Regions from separate parts of the Xanthomonas sp. 60 genome, predicted to be linked through region 1. Evidence: riboswitches for the same ligand, from Rfam matches in the RefSeq annotation. Region 1 holds a riboswitch; the other holds the start of a gene.
The links. Region 1 has a riboswitch for cobalamin ahead of btuB (TonB-dependent vitamin B12 receptor). Riboswitches for the same ligand answer to the same signal wherever they lie in the genome.
Positions count from the first base shown of each region.

Region 2: it holds a riboswitch for cobalamin, as region 1 does, so the genes downstream of both, metE (5-methyltetrahydropteroyltriglutamate--homocysteine S-methyltransferase) here and btuB (TonB-dependent vitamin B12 receptor) in region 1, are expected to answer to the same signal.

Region 1 is NZ_JAASQW010000001.1:127,024-132,569, reverse strand. Features, by position in the region: gene msrA (peptide-methionine (S)-S-oxide reductase MsrA) at 1-552, shown strand, start outside; gene FHY09_RS00625 (GAF domain-containing protein) at 617-1,099, shown strand; gene FHY09_RS00620 (TfoX/Sxy family protein) at 1,096-1,410, shown strand; gene btuB (TonB-dependent vitamin B12 receptor) at 1,475-3,322, opposite strand; cobalamin riboswitch at 3,437-3,652, opposite strand; gene FHY09_RS00610 (histidine phosphatase family protein) at 3,803-4,381, shown strand; gene gph (phosphoglycolate phosphatase) at 4,416-5,078, opposite strand; gene FHY09_RS00600 (LysR family transcriptional regulator) at 5,147-5,546, opposite strand, start outside.
Region 2 is NZ_JAASQW010000006.1:111-5,656, reverse strand. Features, by position in the region: gene FHY09_RS12575 (nicotinamidase) at 1-453, opposite strand, end outside; gene metE (5-methyltetrahydropteroyltriglutamate--homocysteine S-methyltransferase) at 539-2,836, opposite strand; cobalamin riboswitch at 3,050-3,280, opposite strand; gene FHY09_RS12565 (TonB-dependent receptor domain-containing protein) at 3,503-5,497, shown strand.

The DNA of each region.
Region 1 (5,546 bases):
CAAGCCAGCGTGGTCTTCGCAGGTGGGTGCTTCTGGGGCGTGCAGGGGGTGTTCCAGCACGTCAAGGGCGTGAGCAACGCCGTGTCCGGCTACATCGGTGGTGATGCCTCCACGGCGCATTACGAGCGCATCACCAGCGGCCGGACGGGCCATGCCGAGGCGGTCAGGGTGGACTACGATCCGCGCCAGGTGAGCTATGGTCAATTGCTGCAGGTGTTCTTCTCGGTGGCCCACGACCCCACCCAGCTCAACCGGCAGGGACCGGACCGGGGCACGCAGTACCGCTCGGCGATCTTCACCGATGATGCCCGGCAGCAGGCCGCCAACCGCGCCTACGTGGCACAGATCGCCCCGGTGGTGGGCGCACCGGTGGTGACCGAACTCGGCAGCGGCAAGCGTTTCTTCACCGCCGAGGGGTACCACCAGAACTACATGGCACGCTTCCCGGAGGCGGCCTACATCCGCTACTACGACGCGCCCAAGGTGGCGGCTCTGCGCCAGCAGTTCCCCACCCTGTACCGCAGCACGCCAGTCCTGGTGCCGATGAAATGAGCGGCACGCAGCGTTGCGGGCATGGGCCAGTGGACGCGCCGGTGCGGCTTGCTAGACTTGCCCCATGTTCGCCACCTCATCGCTGACCGGCAGCAAGCCGGAACAATACGCCCAGCTGCTGGACCAGGCGCGTGCCCTGGTCCACGGCGAGGGAGACCGGATCGCCAACGCGGCCAACCTGGCGGCGCTGGTGTACCACGCCCTGCCCGATCTGAACTGGGTGGGCTTCTATCTTTACGACGGCAGGGAACTGGTGGTCGGCCCGTTCCAGGGACTGCCGGCCTGCGTGCGCATTCCGCTGCACAAGGGCGTGTGTGGTGCAGCGGCGACCCAGCGGCAGACGCAGCGGATCGAGGATGTGGACGCTTTCCCGGGACACATCGCCTGCGATTCCGCCTCGCGCTCGGAGCTGGTGGTTCCGCTGGTGAAGGGCGATCAGCTGATCGGCGTGTTCGATATCGACAGCCCGGTGCTGGCGCGTTTCGATGCGGACGATCAGGCCGGGCTGGAAGCGATCGCGCAGGCCTTCGTCGACGCGCTGGAATGAGCACCACCACGCTGCGCAACATCGGGCCCAAAAGCGCGGCATGGCTGCGCCAGGTGGGCCTGCGCAGCCACGAGGACCTGGTCGCTGTGGGTGCGGTGGGCGCTTTCGTGAAGGTACGCCGCGCCGGCTTCAAGCCGAGCCTCAGTCTGCTGTATTCGCTGCAGGGGGCGTTGCTGGACTGCCACTGGCAGTCGCTTGACGAGGCCCAGCGCGCTGCGCTGGTGCAGGCCTACGAAGCGGAGATCGCGCTCCAGCCGCTCAAGCCGACGGGTCCTGCGGCAGGACCCGTGCGCGAAGAGCGTTTCCGCTAGCGCCGGGGGCACGACCCGGCACCGATCCCGGCCCTGAGCGGGGCAGCGCCCCGCTGCACGCCGGTTACTGCGGCTGGTAGCGAAGCCGCAACTGGTATTCACGGCCCGGCTGGTTGTACCAGGCCACCGTTTCGTAGGAGCGGTCGAACACGTTCGCCACCCGCGCCAGCACCGTCCAGTCAGGGCCCAGGGCATATTCGGCGCGGACATCCAGGGTGCCATACCCCCCCAGGCGCACGGTGTTGGCGGCATCGTCATAACGCTGCCCGACACCCTGTGCGGTCAGGCCCAGGCGCAGCTCGCCGAAGCGCCGGTCGACATCCACGCGCGCGGTACGTTGCGCGCGCCGTGCCAGCCAGTTGTCGTACTGCGTGCTGCCGCTGGTGCGGTTGCGCGGGTCGGTCCAGCTCAGCTGCGCGGACACGTCCAGGCCAGCCACCTGCATGCCACCGGTCAGTTCAGCCCCCACGATCCGCGCCTTCTCCACCTGCTGCATCATGAAGGTCGACGCGTCGTAGGTGATCAGGTCGTCCACGCGCGTTTCGTAGGCATCAAGGGCCCAGCGCCACTGCGTGCCCTGCTGCCCGATGCCCACGTTGGTGCTTCGCGCCCTCTCCGGATCCAGCGTCGGCACGCCGCTCCACGGGTCATACAGATCACTGAAGGTCGGCGCCTTGAACGCCGTGCCGTGGGTGGCCGTGAGCCGCAGCCCATGATCCAGCGTCATCGCCCAGCCCACGCTGCCGGTGACATGGCCACCGAACTGCGCGTTGTCGTCATTGCGCAGGCTGGCCTGCAGCTGGTGCGGCCCGAACTGGCCCTGGTACTGCACGAACACGCCGGTGTTGTCGCGGCTCTCGACCAGGTAGCCGGCACTGCTGCCATCCAGGCTGTCATCGCTCCAGTCCACGCCCGCGGTAAGCAGCTGTCCTGCGGCAAGCTGGGCGTCGGCCTGCAGCGAGGCGCTGTCGCGGTGTGTCTGCGCGCTGCCGGTGGCATCGAAGGGACCGCTGTTTTCCGCTTCGTTGTCACTGCGGCCGGCCGAGGCGGTCACGGTCAGGCGCGCGGAGGGCGTGTAGCGCAGCTTCGCCGCAAGCACCTGCTGCCGCGTTTCGGCGTAGTTGTAGTAACCGTCGTAATGGTTCTCGGCGTCGGCGCGCAGCGCGCTGGCCTCGGCGCTCCACTGCGGATTGAACGTGTAGCCGCCGCGCAGGCTCTTGGAGACGTTGCGATACCCGTCCCGGTCAGGTTCATCCGCGCCGCAGCCGGCGAACGGAGAGAGCGAGCCGCGGCACGCATTGATGCCATCGCTGTGCTGGTAACCGATATCGGCACCGAACCAGCCCTGCGCGGTGCCGCCGCCGATGCCACCGCTGGCTTCGCGCAGGCCGTTGCTGCCTCCCCCGAGCTGCAGGTGCGGTGCGAAGCCGCCCTGGTTGCGCCGGGTGAAGATCTGGATCACACCACCGATGGCATCGGCACCGTACAGGCTGGACTGCGGTCCGCGCACGATCTCCACGCGCTCGATCTGCGCCAGCGGCAGGTCCTGCAGCATGGCCAGGCCGAAATCAGCGGTATTGATGCGCACGCCATCCACCAGCACCACGGTGTGCGCGGAATTGGTGCCGCGCAGGAACAGCGAGGTCTGCTTGCCGAGCCCGCCGGTGTTGGTGAGGTTGATGCCCGCACGACCCTGCAGCAGCTCCTGCAGCGAGCTGGACTGGCTGGCCTCGATCTCGCTGCGGCTGATCACCTGCGCCGGCGCAATGCTCTGCGACAGCGGAATGGCCGTGCGGGTCGCGGTGACCAATACTCCATCCAGTGCGGTTGCGTCATCCTGCGCCTGCGCTGAAGCGAGCGAGGGCAGTGCGGCGAGGATGGCCAGGGACAGCAGGGGGAACGACTTGTGCATGCATAACTCCGTTGCCGCGCACGCCCGCGCGGACCTGTGGGGAAGCGGCGATGCAGGAGACAGGACGCGGCGCACCGCATGCAGGCGATGGCCGTCGCCGATGCCCGCCGCATCGCAACCGAAGGCTTCCAGGCCGGTCTCCGGGCTTGCCGTCGGTGGAGGTCCACCGGGCGGACGCCTTCCCATGCCATGGCACAGTGGCGCAGTGTCCGCTTTGACGTGCATACCGTTGCGGGGGCAGCGCCGGCATGGCATCGAGCGATGCGTCACCGGCTTCCCGTTTCAACCTGCCAGCCTTGGCCACAGGTCACCTGGAAGAGCGCGCAGTCTATGCGAAAGCCGGGGCTGCTGCAGGCCGCAGGTGGGCGTGGGGACCGGCAGCCACTAGAATGCAGCTCGCTCTGCGGATGTTGCTGCCATGTTTTCCTGCATTACCGATGCTGTTTGCCGTCACCCCGCGCCAGCCGGCGGGCGTCCGTCATGATCCTTGACCTGGTGCGCCACGCGGCGACCGGTCGCGAGGCGTTCCTGGATGGACGCACCGATCCACCGATGCTGCCGGCGGACCAGCAACCCCTTGTCCACGCGTATGCACAGCCCTGGGAACGGGTGGTGAGTTCGCCCCGCCTTCGGGCGCTGCACACGGCCTTGGCACTGGCCGCGCCACACGGCCTGACCGTGGTGCCGGAGGAAGAATGGGAAGAACTGGATTTCGGCGACTGGGATGGCCAGCCGCTGCTGGAACTGCCTGAAGACGCGCTGGCCGCCTTCCACGCCGACCCCCACGGCAACCCACCGCCCAACGGCGAAAGCTGGGGCCACTTCGAACGCCGCATGGCGCGTGCTCTGGCGCGGCTGCTCGACGATGAACAGCCACCCTCGACGCTGGTGGTCACCCATGGCGGCCCGATGCGGATGGTGCTGTCCCAGGTGTGCGGATTGCCGCTGTCGCTGTGCTGGGCCCTGCGGATCGATCACGGTACGCGGTTGCGGCTGCGCGTGGAGCGCAATGACGACGGCGCGATCTGGGGCGAACTGCTGGAACTGCAGCAGCCCTGAACCTTCCGATCTGCGTGGCTCGGCCCGGTGGCGTCTACAGGCCCGGCAGTTCGCGCAGGTCGTCGAGCACCGCCACGGCATTGGCGTGCTCCAGATCCAGCCCGCGCGGATAGCCATAGCGCACCAGTGCGACCGGCATGCCGGCGTCCTGGGCGGCACGGTAATCGGTGAGCGAATCACCCACCATCAGGCACTGCCCGGGCCGCAGGCCGAAGGCGCGGGCCAGGTGGCGCAGGGGCTCGCCGTCCGGCTTGCGCTGCGGCAGCGAGTCGCCCCCCAGCACCTGCGCGAACACCCCGCCAAGCCCCAGGTGCTGCAGCAACGGCGCTACCAGGGCCACCGGCTTGTTGGTGCAGATCGCCAGCGGCACGTTGCGCGTGCGCAGCACCTGCAACGCTTCGGCCACCCCATCGAACAGCCGCGGGCTGCGCAGCAGGCATTCGGTGTAATGCACCATGAAGCCCGGCATCACCATGTCCAGATCCACCTGGCGGCCAGCCGCATCGAACGCCTGCTCGACCAGCCGACGCACGCCGTCGCCGATCCAGCCGAGCACCGTGGCTTCGGGCACGCGCGGCAGCGACCAGTCGTCCAGCGTGCGGTTCAACGCCTCGGCGATGTCGCCCGCGCTGTCCACCAGCGTCCCGTCCAGATCAAAGACCACCAGCGGATAACGGTAAGGCGCAGAATCAGTCACGGCGTGCACGCGGTTCTTGAAGGGAACTGCATTCTACGAGTGACCCGGTGAGTGTCGGCGCAACGGCATCAGCAGTACGCGGCGAAGGCCTCGCTGCTGAAGCGCGCGTGCAGGAAATCAATGAAGCTGCGCAGCAAGGGCGACTGCTGCCGGCGCGAGGTGTAGACCGCATACAGCGCCATCTCCTCCAGCGCGTAGTCGGGCAGCACCTTCACCAGTTCGCCGGAGCGCAGCAGCGGATTGACCTGGTAGGCGGGCAGCATCGCGATGCCGGCCCCTGCGCGGACCGCCTCCAGCAGCAGCGAGGCATCGTTGGCGGTGATGGTGCCGCTCACCCCTACCGCAACCACGCGCTCGTCCCGGCCCAGCCGCCACTCGCCGCGGCCCACGTAGTGATGGCTCAGGCAGTTGTGCGAGGCCAGCGCTTCGGCGGTTTCCGGCACACCGTGCCGGCCCAGATAGGCCGGA
Region 2 (5,546 bases), on a different contig from region 1:
GCCGATGCCGCGCTCGCGCAGCCAGCCCGCAAGTCCGGTCGCCGGCCGCACGCCGCCCGGGCCGTGGTTCTCGCGGAACGCGCTGTAGGAGTCCACATCCGGCCGGGTCCCCTTGCGCAGGATCACATCCGCCGCGTTCCAGTCCACGCCGGCATGCAGCGCGGCACCGCTCGATCCCTGCACGCAGTGGTCCGGCCACAGTGTCTGCGGTTGGCCGTGCAGCAGGATCGGTTCGAAGGGCAGCTTGCCCGGGTGTTCGCTGGCGAAGGAGACGTGCCGCGGTGGGTGCCAGTCCTGGGTCGCCACCACGGTGCGGTAGGTGCGTGCGGCAAGCAGGGCAGCGATCGGTTCGACGAGGGCATCGCCGTCGGCACAGGGCAGCGCGCCGCCGGGCATGAAGTCCGGTTGCAGGTCCACCACGATCAGGGCCACGTGGGCGGGCAGGGCAGTCATCGAAGCCTCCACAGCAAGGGCGTCCAGACTAGCTGGACGCCCCTGCCGGCTCAATCACCGGCATGGCCGGCCTGCACCGCAGCGGTCAGGCCACCTGTGCGTCGCGGTGTTCGGCGCGCAGCTGCGCCGCAGCGGCCACCAGCACCTCCAGCGCCGCGCGGGTCTCCTCCCAGCCGCGGGTCTTGAGGCCGCAGTCCGGATTCACCCACACCTGTTCCGGGCGCAGTACCTGCAGGGCCTTGCGCAGCAGTGTCACCATCTCGGCCTTGTCCGGTACGCGCGGTGCGTGGATGTCATACACCCCTGGCCCGATCTCGTTGGGATACTCGAACTTCACGAACGCCTCCAGCAGTTCCATGCGCGAGCGCGAGGTCTCGATGGAGATGACGTCGGCGTCCATCGCGGCCACCGATTGAATGATGTCGTTGAACTCCGAATAGCACATGTGGGTATGGATCTGGGTGGCATCGCGCACGCCGCTGGTGGTGATGCGGAAGGCATCCACGGCCCAGTCCAGGTAGGCCTGCCACTGTGCGCGCCGCAGCGGCAGACCCTCGCGGATGGCCGGCTCGTCCACCTGGATCACCCCGATGCCCGCCGCCTCCAGGTCCTGCACTTCATCGCGCAGGGCCAGCGCGATCTGCCGGCAGGTCAGCGCGCGCGGCTGGTCGTCGCGCACGAACGACCACTGCAGCACGGTCACCGGGCCGGTGAGCATGCCTTTCATCGGCCGCCGCGTGAGCGATTGCGCATGCCGGGTCCAGCGCACGGTCATGGGCGCGGGGCGGCTCACGTCGCCGAAGATCACCGGCGGTTTCACGCAGCGCGAGCCATAGCTCTGCACCCAGCCGTTGCCGGTGAACGCAAAGCCGTCCAGCTGCTCGCCGAAATACTCCACCATGTCATTGCGCTCGAACTCGCCGTGCACCAGCACATCCAGCCCGAGGGTTTCCTGCAGCTGCACGCAGTGTGCGATCTGCTGCGCGAGGAAGGCATCGTACGCGTCCGTGGCCAGCTTGCCGGCGCGATGACGGGCACGGGCTTCGCGGACGTCGGCCGTCTGTGGAAACGAGCCGATCGTGGTGGTCGGCAACAGCGGAAGCTGCAGCGCGGCGTGCTGCGCGGCGCGGCGCGCGGCATGCCCCGAGGCCCGTACCGCATCGCCGGCGGTCAGGGCGGACAGGCGCTGCGCCACGGCCGGGGCATGCACGCGCGGCGAACGCCGGCGGGCTTCCAGTGCCTCGCGGTTGAGCTGCAAGGCGTCCGCGGCGGCAGGTACACCGTCGAGTGCGTCGGCCAGCACCCGCAGCTCCTCAAGCTTCTGCCGCGCGAAGGCCAGCCAGCTGCGCAGTTCGGCATCGAGCTTCTTTTCCAGGGAAAGGTCCACTGGGCTGTGCAGCAGCGAGCAGGACGGCGCCAGCCACAGCAGGTCCGCGCCGCGGTCGGTCTGCGCGTAGCGCGCAAGCACGAGTGCGTTGTCCAGGTGCGTGCGCCAGATGTTGCGACCGTCCACCAGCCCGGCAGACAGCACCCGGCCCGGCGGCAACGCCTGCAGCACCGCATCGAGCTGCTCGGGCGCACGCACCAGGTCCACGTGCAGGCCATCGACCGGAAGGTTCGCGGCGAGGGTGAGGTTGTCCTCCAGCGCACCGAAGCCGGTGGTCAGCAGCACGCTGGGACGCAGCGTGCGGGCCAGCACGGCGTAGGCGTGCGCGTAGGCGTTGCGCGTGGCGTCATCGAGGTCGAGCGCCAGCACGGGCTCATCGATCTGCACCCAGTCCGCGCCGGCCTGCGCCAGGCGCGCGAGCAGCTCGGCGTAGGCCGGCAGCAGTGCATCCAGCAGGTCCAGCGCCGAGGAGCCATCGGTGGTCTTGGACAGGCGCAGGAAACTCACCGGTCCGAGCAGCACCGGCCGCGTGGTGATGCCCAGCGCCCGGGCTTCCAGGAACTCGTTGACCGGTTTGTCGCCGCGCAGCGCGAAGTGCTGGCCGGCGTGCAGTTCGGGCACGAGGTAGTGGTAGTTCGTATCGAACCACTTGGTCATTTCCAGCGCGTGCAGGTCCAGTCCATCGCGCTGCAGTCCGCGTGCCATGGCGAAGTACGCGGCCAGCGGCTCGCGTTCGGCAAGCGTGCGGTAGCGCGCGGGGATGGCATCGAACAGGCAGGCGGTGTCCAGTACGTGGTCGTACAGGCTGAAGTCGTTGCTGGGCGGAACTTCGACACCGGCGGCGATCTGCAGTTTCCAGTGGCGTGCGCGCAGGGCGGCGGCGGTGGCGAGCAGGCTGGCCGCATCGTCCTGCCCGGCCCAGTAGCGTTCCAGTGCCCACTTCAGTTCGCGCTTTGCGCCGATGCGCGGGAATCCCAGGTTGGTGACAATGGTCATGAAGCGTTTCCTCATTGCAGGTCGGCATGAGGAACGAAGGAACCGCAGCACAGCGCGCGCCATCACCGGCGCACGTCCGCCCTGCCAGCGACCTTCGCCCCCGCGGGCGAACCGGAATGCCACGGACAGGCGCGCGACCAGGCGCCTGCACCAGCAGGACAGCATGGTCCCGGCGATCTCCCCGCGGAGATTCCAGGTCGAATCGGAGGACGTGCAGGTCCTCCGGCCGGGGCCGGTATTCGGGCTGCTGGACGTGGGCATTGCGGCCCGGCCTACTGTCCGTCGCTTCCCAGGCCGCAGCCCAGTGCTGTTGACGGAGGTCGTTTCCATTCACCGCTGCGGGGCAGCTCCGGAATGCACGCGGGTGCGCGGTCACCGGATTCCCGTTTAATTCCATCCTTTCATTCGCATGAAGAGATGAACACCGTCGGCGGTGCCTACCGTAGGCGCTCTGCTGCGGTCGGTCAAGCACGCTGCGGCAACATGTCGCGCTGCAAGTGTTAGCAAATGAGAATCATTACGTTTATGATGCGCGGGTTTTCTCCCCTCTGATTCGTCCCAGCCGTCGCCAGTGGACTCGTGTACAAGGAGTTCTGCGCGATGCGCGCCTGTGTTTTCCCCCAGATTTCGTCCCGTTCCCGCGTGGCCGCGCTGGCTGCCGCCGTCATGACCTCGTTGGCCGCGGGGGCCCATGCCGATGCCATTGCCGACACGGCCGCCCCGCGGCAGATGGACACCGTGGTGGTCACCGCCACCGGTGCGCAGCAGTGGATCAAGGATGCACCGGCGAGCATCAGCGTGATCAGCCGGGAGGAAATCGAGCGCAAGCCGGTCAGCAGCCTCGCCCAGCTGCTCAGCACGCTGCCCGGGGTCAGCGGGGGTTATGCGCTGTCGGGGGCGCAATCGAAGATCCGCCTGCGCGGCCTGCCCGAGCAGTACACGCTCATCCTCATCGATGGCCGTCGGCAGGGCAGCTCGGCCGGCATCAACTACCGCGATGACCTGGGGCCGCAGGATCTCAACTGGCTGACGCCGGACATGATCGAACGCATCGAGGTGGTGCGCGGTCCGATGTCCTCGCTGTACGGCTCCGATGCAATGGGCGGGGTCATCAACATCATCACCCGGGGCATCGCGCGCGAGTGGGGCGGTTCGGTCACGCTCAACCAGAGCGTGCCCGATTCGGCCACGCGCGGTGACACCACGCAGGTGGGCGCGGTGTTCAGTGGCCCGCTGACGGCCGATCTGGGCCTGCGCGTGGGCGCCAACGTGACCGATCGCGAATCGGACACCGGCGCGCGGCAGACCCCGGGCAATCAGGCGCAGAACGGCAACGTGCTGCTCAAGTGGCGGCTCGACGACGACCACACCCTGGGCCTGGAAGCCTCACGCGGGCAGCAGCGCAACCGGGGCGCGGGCGCGGTGAGCGCATGGGGCGTGTCCAAGCTCGTGCAGACCGGCTACGTGCTCAGTCATGACGGTCGTTACGGAGCGGGGAGTACATCGAAGTCCACGCTGGTGCGCACCACCTATGAGGACCGGGGCAGCACCGTGGGCAACCGCTCGGAGGAAACCGTCCTCGATACCGCCTTCAGCACCGGCTTCGACTGGGGGGTACCGCACAGCCTCAACGTGGGCGGGCAGTGGAAGCGCGAATCACTTGAGAACCGCGACACCATCGGCACCGTGCCGGTGACCTGGACGGGCAGCGGGCGGATCAGTCCGGAAAACCAGGCCGATGCCTGGGCCCTGTTCGCCGAGGACCACATCGCGCTGCATGAGCGTTTCACTCTGACTGTCGGCCTGCGTTGGGACAACACGGACAACTACGATGACAACCTCAGCCCACGCCTGTACGGCGTGTGGCATCCCAGCCAGGACTGGACGCTGCGCGGCGGTGTGTCCAAGGGGTTCCGTGCGCCCAACCTGAAGCAGGGCACGGCCGGTGCGGCCACGCAGTCTGGCGGCAATGGCTGCCGGGCGCTGACCGTGGAGGGGTGGAGCACCCAGCTCGTGAATGCCGACGGCACGCGGGGCTGTTACATGGCGGGCAACCCCAACCTGGCGCCGGAAACCAGCACAAACTACGAGATCGGTGCGGGCTTCGACCGCGATGGCTGGTCGCTCTCGGCCACTTACTTCCTGACCGACTTCGATGACAAGATCGAGCAGGTGCCGCTGCGTGACCTCCCGGGCTTTGATTCCAGTCTCGTCAACGGCTTCTGGTGGACGGTCGCGCAGAACATCCAGGAAGCGCGCACGCGCGGCGTGGAAGCGAGCGTGGAGGTGCCGTTGCACGAGCGGCTGCACTGGCGGCTCAACGCGACGCGCATGTTGGAATCGAAGAACCGCACGACCGGGGCGAACCTGCTGGTGGTGCCCGAGCTGACGGCGAGCATGTCGCTGGATTGGCAGGTGACCGACGATTGGTCGCTGTATCTCAGCGCGCAGCACGTCGGTGAGCAGCTGGTTTCCACCAGCACGGCGACGTTCGCGAAGGCCTACACGACGTGGGATGTGGTGACGGGCTTTGATGTGAACGAACACCTGACCCTGCGCGCGGGCGTCCGCAATGTGGGTGATGTGTCCACGCTGGAGGAGGGCAACAATTACGATGGCGGGGCGCGGACGTTCTTCGTGGGGGCGACGGCGCGGTTCTGACGGCGAACGGCTGGGCCCCTCCGTGGTGGCGCTGGGGCGGTGTGCTGGC